Regions from separate parts of the Bacillus sp. Brlt_9 genome, predicted to be linked through region 1. Evidence: riboswitches for the same ligand, from Rfam matches in the RefSeq annotation. Region 1 holds a riboswitch; each other region holds the start of a gene.
What was found. A riboswitch is a leader RNA that binds a small molecule or an ion and turns the genes downstream of it on or off. The one in region 1 is predicted to bind S-adenosylmethionine.
Positions count from the first base shown of each region.

Region 2: it holds a riboswitch for S-adenosylmethionine, as region 1 does, so the genes downstream of both, VF726_RS28980 (peptide ABC transporter substrate-binding protein) here and VF726_RS17500 (M20 family metallopeptidase) in region 1, are expected to answer to the same signal.
Region 3: it holds a riboswitch for S-adenosylmethionine, as region 1 does, so the genes downstream of both, VF726_RS01535 (YezD family protein) here and VF726_RS17500 (M20 family metallopeptidase) in region 1, are expected to answer to the same signal.
Region 4: it holds a riboswitch for S-adenosylmethionine, as region 1 does, so the genes downstream of both, mtnK (S-methyl-5-thioribose kinase) here and VF726_RS17500 (M20 family metallopeptidase) in region 1, are expected to answer to the same signal.

Region 1 covers NZ_JAYJLO010000004.1:194,790-196,994, reverse strand. The annotation lists gene VF726_RS17505 (AAA domain-containing protein) at 1-1,043, shown strand, start outside; SAM riboswitch class I at 1,119-1,220, shown strand; gene VF726_RS17500 (M20 family metallopeptidase) at 1,309-2,205, shown strand, end outside.
Region 2 covers NZ_JAYJLO010000014.1:36,353-38,557, reverse strand. The annotation lists gene proC (pyrroline-5-carboxylate reductase) at 1-74, shown strand, start outside; gene VF726_RS28985 (aldo/keto reductase) at 76-909, shown strand; SAM riboswitch class I at 1,062-1,166, shown strand; gene VF726_RS28980 (peptide ABC transporter substrate-binding protein) at 1,299-2,205, shown strand, end outside.
Region 3 covers NZ_JAYJLO010000001.1:280,301-282,505, reverse strand. The annotation lists gene sat (sulfate adenylyltransferase) at 1-168, opposite strand, end outside; gene VF726_RS01540 (phosphoadenylyl-sulfate reductase) at 207-911, opposite strand; gene VF726_RS01535 (YezD family protein) at 998-1,141, opposite strand; SAM riboswitch class I at 1,214-1,322, opposite strand; gene lysA (diaminopimelate decarboxylase) at 1,440-2,205, opposite strand, start outside.
Region 4 covers NZ_JAYJLO010000002.1:785,882-788,086, forward strand. The annotation lists gene VF726_RS10430 (carbon-nitrogen family hydrolase) at 1-458, shown strand, start outside; SAM riboswitch class I at 531-672, shown strand; gene mtnK (S-methyl-5-thioribose kinase) at 764-1,945, shown strand; gene mtnA (S-methyl-5-thioribose-1-phosphate isomerase) at 1,942-2,205, shown strand, end outside.

The sequences.
Region 1 (2,205 bases):
AACAAAGACGTATGCATGCGGATATATCTAAGTTTACGAATTCGTTTATTTATAAAAATAGAGTATACGACCATCCGTCTGTTTCAGAGCGTAAGGAAATTGCGCAATTGCAGCCGTTTGCAAATGAAGCGAGTGTTTTATTCGATACGAGCTTAATGGGCGCCTTTTCGTTAAAAGACGCTGCATCTGGTTCTCGTTTTAACATTATGTCTGGTTTAGTAGCGATGCAAATGATGTTAATCGGACTGCTAGACGGTGTTCAATCGATCGGTATTGTTACACCTTACAGAGCCCAATCCCGCTTTTTATCAACATGTATTAGAGAAATGTTGCAGAAAACGAAGTATCGTCACATACCTGTTTTAGCGGCAACAGTTCATAAGTTTCAAGGTTCTGAAAGAGATATGATGATTTTTGATACAGTGGATAGTTATCCGCAAGAACGTCCTGGCGTGTTATTCTTTGACCATAAAAATCATCGCCTCGTCAATGTAGCGGTAACGAGAGCGAGAGGAAAGTTCATTCAATTATCAGATTGCCATTATATGCGTAAAAACTTATCGAGAAAACAAGCGTTATCACAATTAACAGCTCATATAGAACGTCACGGAGATGTGTATGATCGCACGACATCAAGACAATTGTGGGAGCGAAAAATTTCGAAACGTTTACGCTGGTATATGGAAATGAATCTTGAAGAGCCGAAAGGGTTATTGAAAGATATTTTAGCCGCAAAACGAAAAATTATCATTTCACTTCCAAGTACAAAACAAGTGGATAAACGAGTATGGCAAGCGTTAATGCGTAAAAATGCGCAAATAACAGTGTATAGTGATGGACCAGTTCCATTAAAAAATGTAAAGTTACAAAGACAAAACAAAGCATTCCCATTTATCGTAATCGATGATGAAATCTTCTGGGCAGGCGCACCGCTCACATCTCAAATGATGTTTGAAGGTAGTACGGAATTTCCGTACGTATGTGCAAGACTGCAAGCACCAGAAACAATTGGTGTATTAAAAGGATTTTTAGATATTCGGTAAATTCGGATAGGAATTCCTTGACTTTTACCTGGAATGAACTTAGAATGAATGTAATTTAATATAATTTTATGAAAATTCTTATCACGAGAGGTGGAGGGACTGGCCCTATGATACCTCGGCAGCGGATTCGTTATGAATACTGTGCCAATTCCAGCAAGGTAACTTGAAAGATAAGAAAGAAGCTCATTTTGACTGTATATACAGAAGCCTCTTTCTATCTTTTAGAAAGAGGCTTTTTTACGTGAAAATAAAAGGAGGAAGAAAAATGGGAGCGACAGGAGTAGCGTCACAAAGAAAAACAATTGAAGAGAGTATCGAAAGAAATAAGGAAAAGTACATAGAAACAAGTCATGATATTCATGCGAATCCGGAGATTGGTAACCAAGAGTTTTATGCATCTAGAACACTAAGTTTATTACTAGGTAGTGCAGGATTTCAGTTGCAGCACAATATAGCTGGACATGAAACGGGATTTATCGCGCGGAAAAGTTCAGGGAAACAAGGACCAGCAATCGCATTTTTAGCGGAGTATGACGCTTTGCCAGGACTAGGTCATGCGTGTGGTCACAATTTAATTGGCACCATTAGTGTTGCAGCAGCAATTGCATTATCAGAAACGCTTGAAGAAATTGGCGGGGAAGTTGTCGTGTTCGGAACACCAGCTGAAGAAGGAGGACCGAACGGTAGCGCAAAATCGAGTTATGTAAAGGCAGGCTTATTTAAAAATATTGATGCGGCGCTTATGATTCATCCGAGCGGAAAAACAGCGACAACGAGTCCGTCATTAGCAGTCGATCCACTTGATTTTCATTTTTACGGAAAAACAGCTCATGCTGCAGCTTCACCTGAAGAAGGGATTAACGCATTAGATGCGGTTATTCAGCTTTATAACAGTATTAATGCACTTCGTCAACAACTTCCGTCAGATGTGAAGATTCATGGCGTTATTACAGAAGGAGGAAAAGCACCTAATATTATTCCTGACTACGCCGCAGCAAGGTTCTTCATTCGTGCAGCAACGCGAAAAAGATGTGCGGAAGTAACAGAGAAAGTGAAAAACATCGCACAAGGGGCAGCGCTAGCAACAGGTACGAAAGTAAAAATCCATCAATTCCAAAATGAGATCGATGAATTACTCGTAACAAAAACATATAACGACATC
Region 2 (2,205 bases), on a different contig from region 1:
TATATGAATATAATTTTTCAGAGGGAATTCAAAAAGCAGTAGAAGCAACAAACAAAAAAGCTAGGGGGAAATAATATGAATTTAACAAGTTTAAAAGACTATACAACATTACATAACGGTGTAAAAATGCCTTGGTTCGGTTTAGGTGTTTTTAAAGTAGAAGATGGTTCAGAAGTAGTTGAATCTGTAAAAGCAGCAATTAAAAATGGCTACCGCAGCATTGATACTGCAGCAATTTATCAAAACGAAGAAGGCGTTGGACAAGCAATCCGTGAATCAGGTGTTTCACGTGAAGAATTATTTATTACATCAAAAGTATGGAATAGCGATCAAGGGTATGAAACAACACTTCAAGCATTTGAAACTACACTAGAAAAACTAGGTCTAGAATATTTAGACTTATATTTAGTACATTGGCCTGTAAAAGGGAAATATACTGAATCATGGAAAGCGTTAGAAAAGCTTTATAAAGACGGCCGTGTTCGTGCTATCGGTGTGAGTAATTTCCACATTCACCACTTACAAGACGTATTTGAAATGGCTGAAATTAAGCCAATGGTCAACCAAGTGGAATACCACCCACGTTTAGCACAAGAAGAGCTACACGCTTTCTGTAAAGAACATAACATCCAGCTTGAAGCTTGGTCACCATTAATGCAAGGCCAACTGCTAGACAACCAAACATTACAAGACATTGCAACAAAATATAATAAATCAACTGCACAAATTATTTTACGCTGGGATCTACAAAACGAAGTTGTAACAATCCCTAAATCTATTAAAGAACATCGCATTATTGAAAATGCAAATATATTCGATTTTGAATTAAGTGCGGATGACATGAAAGCAATTCAAGCTCTAAATGAAGATCGTCGCGTTGGTCCAGATCCAGATAACTTTAACTTCTAATAGAAGAACCACTGCCATATGCAGTGGTTTTTTTTGTTAAAAAAACTGAAAATTTAAACTATGTTTCATTTGGTTGACACTTCATTATCCAAGGTGTAAGATTTTGAATTATCAAAGAAACACAAAAATTAATAAAGTTTATTCGTTTACTCATTGTATCAAGAGAGGTGGAGGGACTGGCCCTTTGAAACCTCGGCAACAGGTTCATTTTGAATACTGTGCCACTTCCTGCAAGCTTTATGCTTGAAAGATAGAATGAGGGACTTCGTTTATATACGGGTGCATAACTTGTACGTAAAAATCCCTCTTTCTCAATATGAAAAGAGGGATTTTTTATTTTTCATTTCCCTCATCATCATCCAAACTTAATTATTTAGGAGGAAAATCAAATGAAAAAGAAGTTTGTACCCGGTATTGCATCAGTTGTAGGAGTAAGTATTTTATTAACTGGTTGCGGTAGTTATAAAAACGAAGCAAGCGGAGCAAATGCAAAAGACGAGGCGCCTAGTAAGCAGGTTTTAAACTTATCTTCACCTACTGAAATACGAACAATGGATACAGCTCGTGCTACAGATACTGATTCTGGTCAAGTAATGAGAAACGTATTTGAAGGTTTGTATAATCTTGGTGAAGGTAATAAACCTGTCCCTGGTGTTGCAAAATCTCATGAAGTAAGTGGTGATAAGACGAAATACACATTCCACCTGCGAGATTCAAAATGGTCAAACGGCACTCCTGTTACAGCGAAAGACTTTGTCTTCGCTTGGCAAAGAGCTGTTGATCCAGCAACAGCCTCTGAATATGCATTTCTATTCTTTGATATTAAAAATGCATCAAAAATTAACAACAAAGAACTTCCAGCCGATCAACTTGGTGTAAAAGCAATTGATGACCATACGTTTGAGGTAGAATTAGAACGCCCTGTTCCGTACTTTATTAGCTTAACAGCATTTCCAACATTTCTACCAATTAACGAGGAATTCTTTAAAGCACAAGGTGATAAGTACGCTTTAGAAGACAATACAATCTTGTACAACGGAGCTTTTACACTAAGCGATTGGAAGCACGAGCAAAGCTTTAAATTCAAGAAAAATCCTACCTATTGGGATAAAGATACTGTCAAACTGGAAGAAATCAATTTTAACGTCGTAAAAGAAAAATCTACAGAAGTAAATTTATTCGAGTCAAAACAATTAGACCGTATCAAACTAACATCTGACTTCGTTGATAAATATAAAAAAGATACCAACTTTAAAGAACGGCCGAACGTAGGGGTACAGTTTCTACGTATGAATC
Region 3 (2,205 bases), on a different contig from region 1:
TGAATCATAATCTTTCTTTCCCAAAAAACCAGTAAGCGGGCTATATCCCCCTGTCGCTAATAGTTCTAAATCACTTAACGCAATGTTGTCTAGCCCAATTTCTTTTTCAATTTGTGATACGTCATATGTCTCATCTATAAGATTTACTAATTCGTTTACTGTACTCATTTTCTATATCCCCTCTTAGTTTTATTTCAAGATTCATCTTATTGATAATGTAGACCACATTCAGTTTTCACTTTCCCGGCCCATCTACCATCTCTCGAATCGCCATCCTCACCTACAGGTAACGTACACTTCTCACACCCAATACTTGGATATCCAATATCATGTAATGGGTTATACGGCAAGCTATGCTTGTATACATATCGCCATACCTCTTTCCACGTCCAATGAATGAGCGGACAAACTTTAATAGATTGAAAGCGATGATCTTGATTTATAAACTTTGTATGCTTACGTGTTTCTGATTGTTCCCTCCTTAAGCCCGATATCCACGCTTTTTCCGGTGCTAATGATTTTTCTAACGGTAAAATTTTTCTAATTTTACAACAGAGATTCGGATTACTTTCCCATAATTTCTCACCATGCAACTTCGCTTGTTCATCAAGTGTAAGTTCCGGCTGTTGTTCTATAATATTTAATGAAGGAAATCGTTCCCGCACTTTTTGGATTAATTCATACGTTTCTTGAAAATGAACATTTGTATCTAAAAATACAACTTTAGCAGATGGATTTACTTGGTTTATAAGGTGCAGCAGTACCATCCCTTCCACTCCGAAGCTACATGCGTATACAATTTCACTTTTATATTCTTTATAAGCCCAACTTAATACAGATAGCGCGCCTTTCGTTTCATCTTCTTCTGAAAATGAAATGTTATTTTCTTCCCACGTTTCATACGTCAACATGTTCTTTCCCCCTGTAAAAGCAAAAAGACGGTTTTAACCTAATGATATAGGTTAAAACCGCCTCTAGTTTTTCTAGTCAGCGCTTTTTACTTTAAACGTACTTTTTCACTTTTCTCTAATTGAATGACTTTCCCATCTTGCACAACAATTGTAATTGAACCATATTTCATATCAGCAAGCATCGCTTGAATCTTCTCAGATACTTCCTCAAAATGTTCCCGTACGCTCACGCGAACAGCCCCCCTTTTTATTCATAAAAAAAATCTTTCCCATTTCGAAAAGACTGTTCGGTAATATATTTTACCTTATCTTTCAAAATGGATTCCATTTTGCTGGATTTAGCACCTTGCTTTCTATAAGCAGGTTGCCGAGCTTCGTCGGGCCAGTTCCCTCCGCTTCTCTTGATAAGCTTTGTATTTGTATTTTATCACAATTCAGATTTTTTTCAATCCTAGTTTTCCGATATATTTTAATTATTTTATTTTACAAAAAAGGAATTGCCCATCTGAACAACTCCTTTTTCCTCATTTAAACTAATTCTTTAATACGTATGCGATCGTTCCCAATAATATTTTCATATGTTTCGCGCTCTACAACAATTTGTGATGTGCCACCTTTCGCGAAGACAACAGCTGGTCTACGAATCCTGTTATAATTATTCGCCATCGAGTACCCGTATGCCCCTGTACAAGAAATTGCTAATAAATCGGCAGTAGCAACTTTCGGTAAAGTGATATCCCAAATTAACATATCTCCACTCTCACAACATTTCCCTGCAATCGAAACAACTTCCTCGTTCTCATCGTTCCCTCGATTCGCTAACATCGCTTCATAACGAGCGTTATATAAAGCAGGTCTTAAATTATCAGTCATCCCACCATCCACTGATACATATTTCCGAATACCAGGAATGTCCTTCACAGATCCGACTGTATAAAGTGTCGTTCCAGCATCACCTACAATGCTACGGCCTGGTTCAACCCATATTTCTGGCAAGGGATAATTACATACTGTAAATTGTTCTCTCACTGCACTTGTTACCGCTCGCACATATGTCTCAAGAGTTAATGGCGTATCTGATTCTGTGTAGCGTATTCCGAATCCTCCGCCCACATTTAGCACTTTTACTACATAATTTGTTCGCTCTCTCACTTCTTCTAAAAATTGATGAAGAACTTCAATCGCTCGCACAAAACCGGCCGTTTCAAATATTTGTGATCCGATATGTGAATGAATTCCTAGCACGTTATAATTTGATTTTTGTAAAGCAAGCTCAATTGCCTGCATCGCTTGA
Region 4 (2,205 bases), on a different contig from region 1:
ATAGTAAAGTGCATTTATTTCAGCTTATGGATGAACATAAATATTTAATAGCTGGAAATAGTACAGGTGAATTTAAGCTAGATAATGTAGAGTGCGCCGGCACAATTTGTTATGACATTCGCTTTCCAGAATGGATGCGCGTTCATACTGCGAAAGGTGCAAAAGTTTTATTTGTTGTAGCAGAATGGCCATTGGTTCGTTTAGCACATTGGCGTTTGCTATTACAAGCAAGAGCAGTTGAAAATCAATGTTATGTTGTTGCATGTAATAGGACAGGAAAGGATCCGAATAATGAGTTTGCCGGTCATTCTTTAATTGTCGATCCTTGGGGCGAAGTTGTTGTAGAAGCGAATGAAGAAGAATCAATTTTATTTGGAGAGCTTCATTTTGAAAAAATTAAAGAAGTACGAAAAGGAATTCCAGTTTTTGCAGATCGTCGTCCAGAATTATACAAATAAAATGTTGACAAGTGATTTTTATTCTTGGTATAGTCTTCAACATAAAGTTAAAAATTCAAAAAAATTATAAAACTCTTATCAAGAGCAGGTGGAGGGATTTGGCCCGATGAAGCCCAGCAACCGACCGTAATACCATTGTGAAATGGGGCGTTTATTTACGCCAAAAGGCACGGTGCTAATTCCAGCAGAAAGTTTACTTTCTGGCAGATAAGAGGGGAGAAGATAAACTTCAAACCTCTTTCTTAGTGGAAAGAGGTTTTTCTACGTCAGAAAAACCTCTGAATTAAAAAAAGGGGGAGAAGACGATGGGATATTATTCATTAACTGAAACGACAGCTATACAATATGCGAAAGAACATGGTTATTTTGAAAAGAAAGCAAATGTAGTTTGTCATGAAATTGGAGATGGAAATTTAAATTACGTGTTCAAATTAGGTGATGGAGAGAAGTCTATTATAATAAAACAAGCATTGCCATATGCGAAAGTAGTTGGTGAGAGCTGGCCATTGTCTATAAAAAGAGCGACGATTGAAAGTAAAGCATTACAAATTTTTGCGAAGTATGTGCCGGAATACGTGCCGGTAGTGTACAGTCATGATGAAGAGTTAGCAGTAACAGTAATAGAAGACTTATCAAGGCTAACAATTGCTAGAAAAGGATTAATAGATGGAGAAGAGTACCCACTTTTATCCCAACATATTGGTCGTTTTCTAGCACATGTGTTGTTTTATACTTCAGACTTCGGGTTAGAGTCAGAAGAGAAAAGGGTACTAGAAGGTACATTTGTAAACCCGGACCTTTGCAAAATTACAGAAGATTTAGTGTTTACAGATCCGTTTGGCCATTACGATACGAATGATTATGAGCCAGAGTTACAACTAGCAGTTGATGAATTGTGGAGTGACAAAACTTTAAAGTTAAAAGTCGCACAGTATAAATATAAATTTTTAACGAGAAAAGAAGCGCTTATTCATGGTGATTTACATACTGGTAGTATTTTTTCATCGCCTTCTGAAACGAACGTGATTGATCCGGAATTTGCAACATATGGCCCATTTGGATTTGATCTTGGTCAATTTATTGCCAATTTATTATTAAATGCGTTATCACGTGAAGAGGAAAAAAGAAATGTGCTATTTTTCCATATTGAGAAAACATGGAGTTATTTTGTAGAAGCTTTTACGAAGTTATGGATTGGAGAAGGTGTAGAAGCATATACGAAAGAGAAACAATGGTTGCCGATTATTTTGCAAAATATTTTTACGGATGCTGTTGGATTCGCTGGATGTGAGCTTATCCGTAGAACAATTGGTTTAGCGCATGTAGCTGATTTAGATGAAATAGCAAATAAAGAAACGAGAATTCAAGCGAAGAAACATGCACTATCCTTAGGGAAAGAACTAATAAAATATGAATCTAAGGGTGCTGATATTCAACTGTTTCGAACATTATTTCAACGGACAGTTTCTGGAGGCGTAAAAGCATGAGTACAATTGTTACTATTCCGAGGTCTGTCAGTTGGAAAGGTGATGCCATTGCAGTATTAAATCAAACAAAGTTACCGCACAGCACAGAATACAAAACATTAACGACGATTGAAGAGGTATGGAAAAGTATTGTCATGCTAGAAGTGCGAGGAGCGCCTGCAATTGGAATTGTAGCTGCATTTGGTTTGGCGCTTGCATCCAAAAAATATACTACTTTACATATTGAAGAATTTCAAAAGAAGTTTAATAGAGATTGTAAT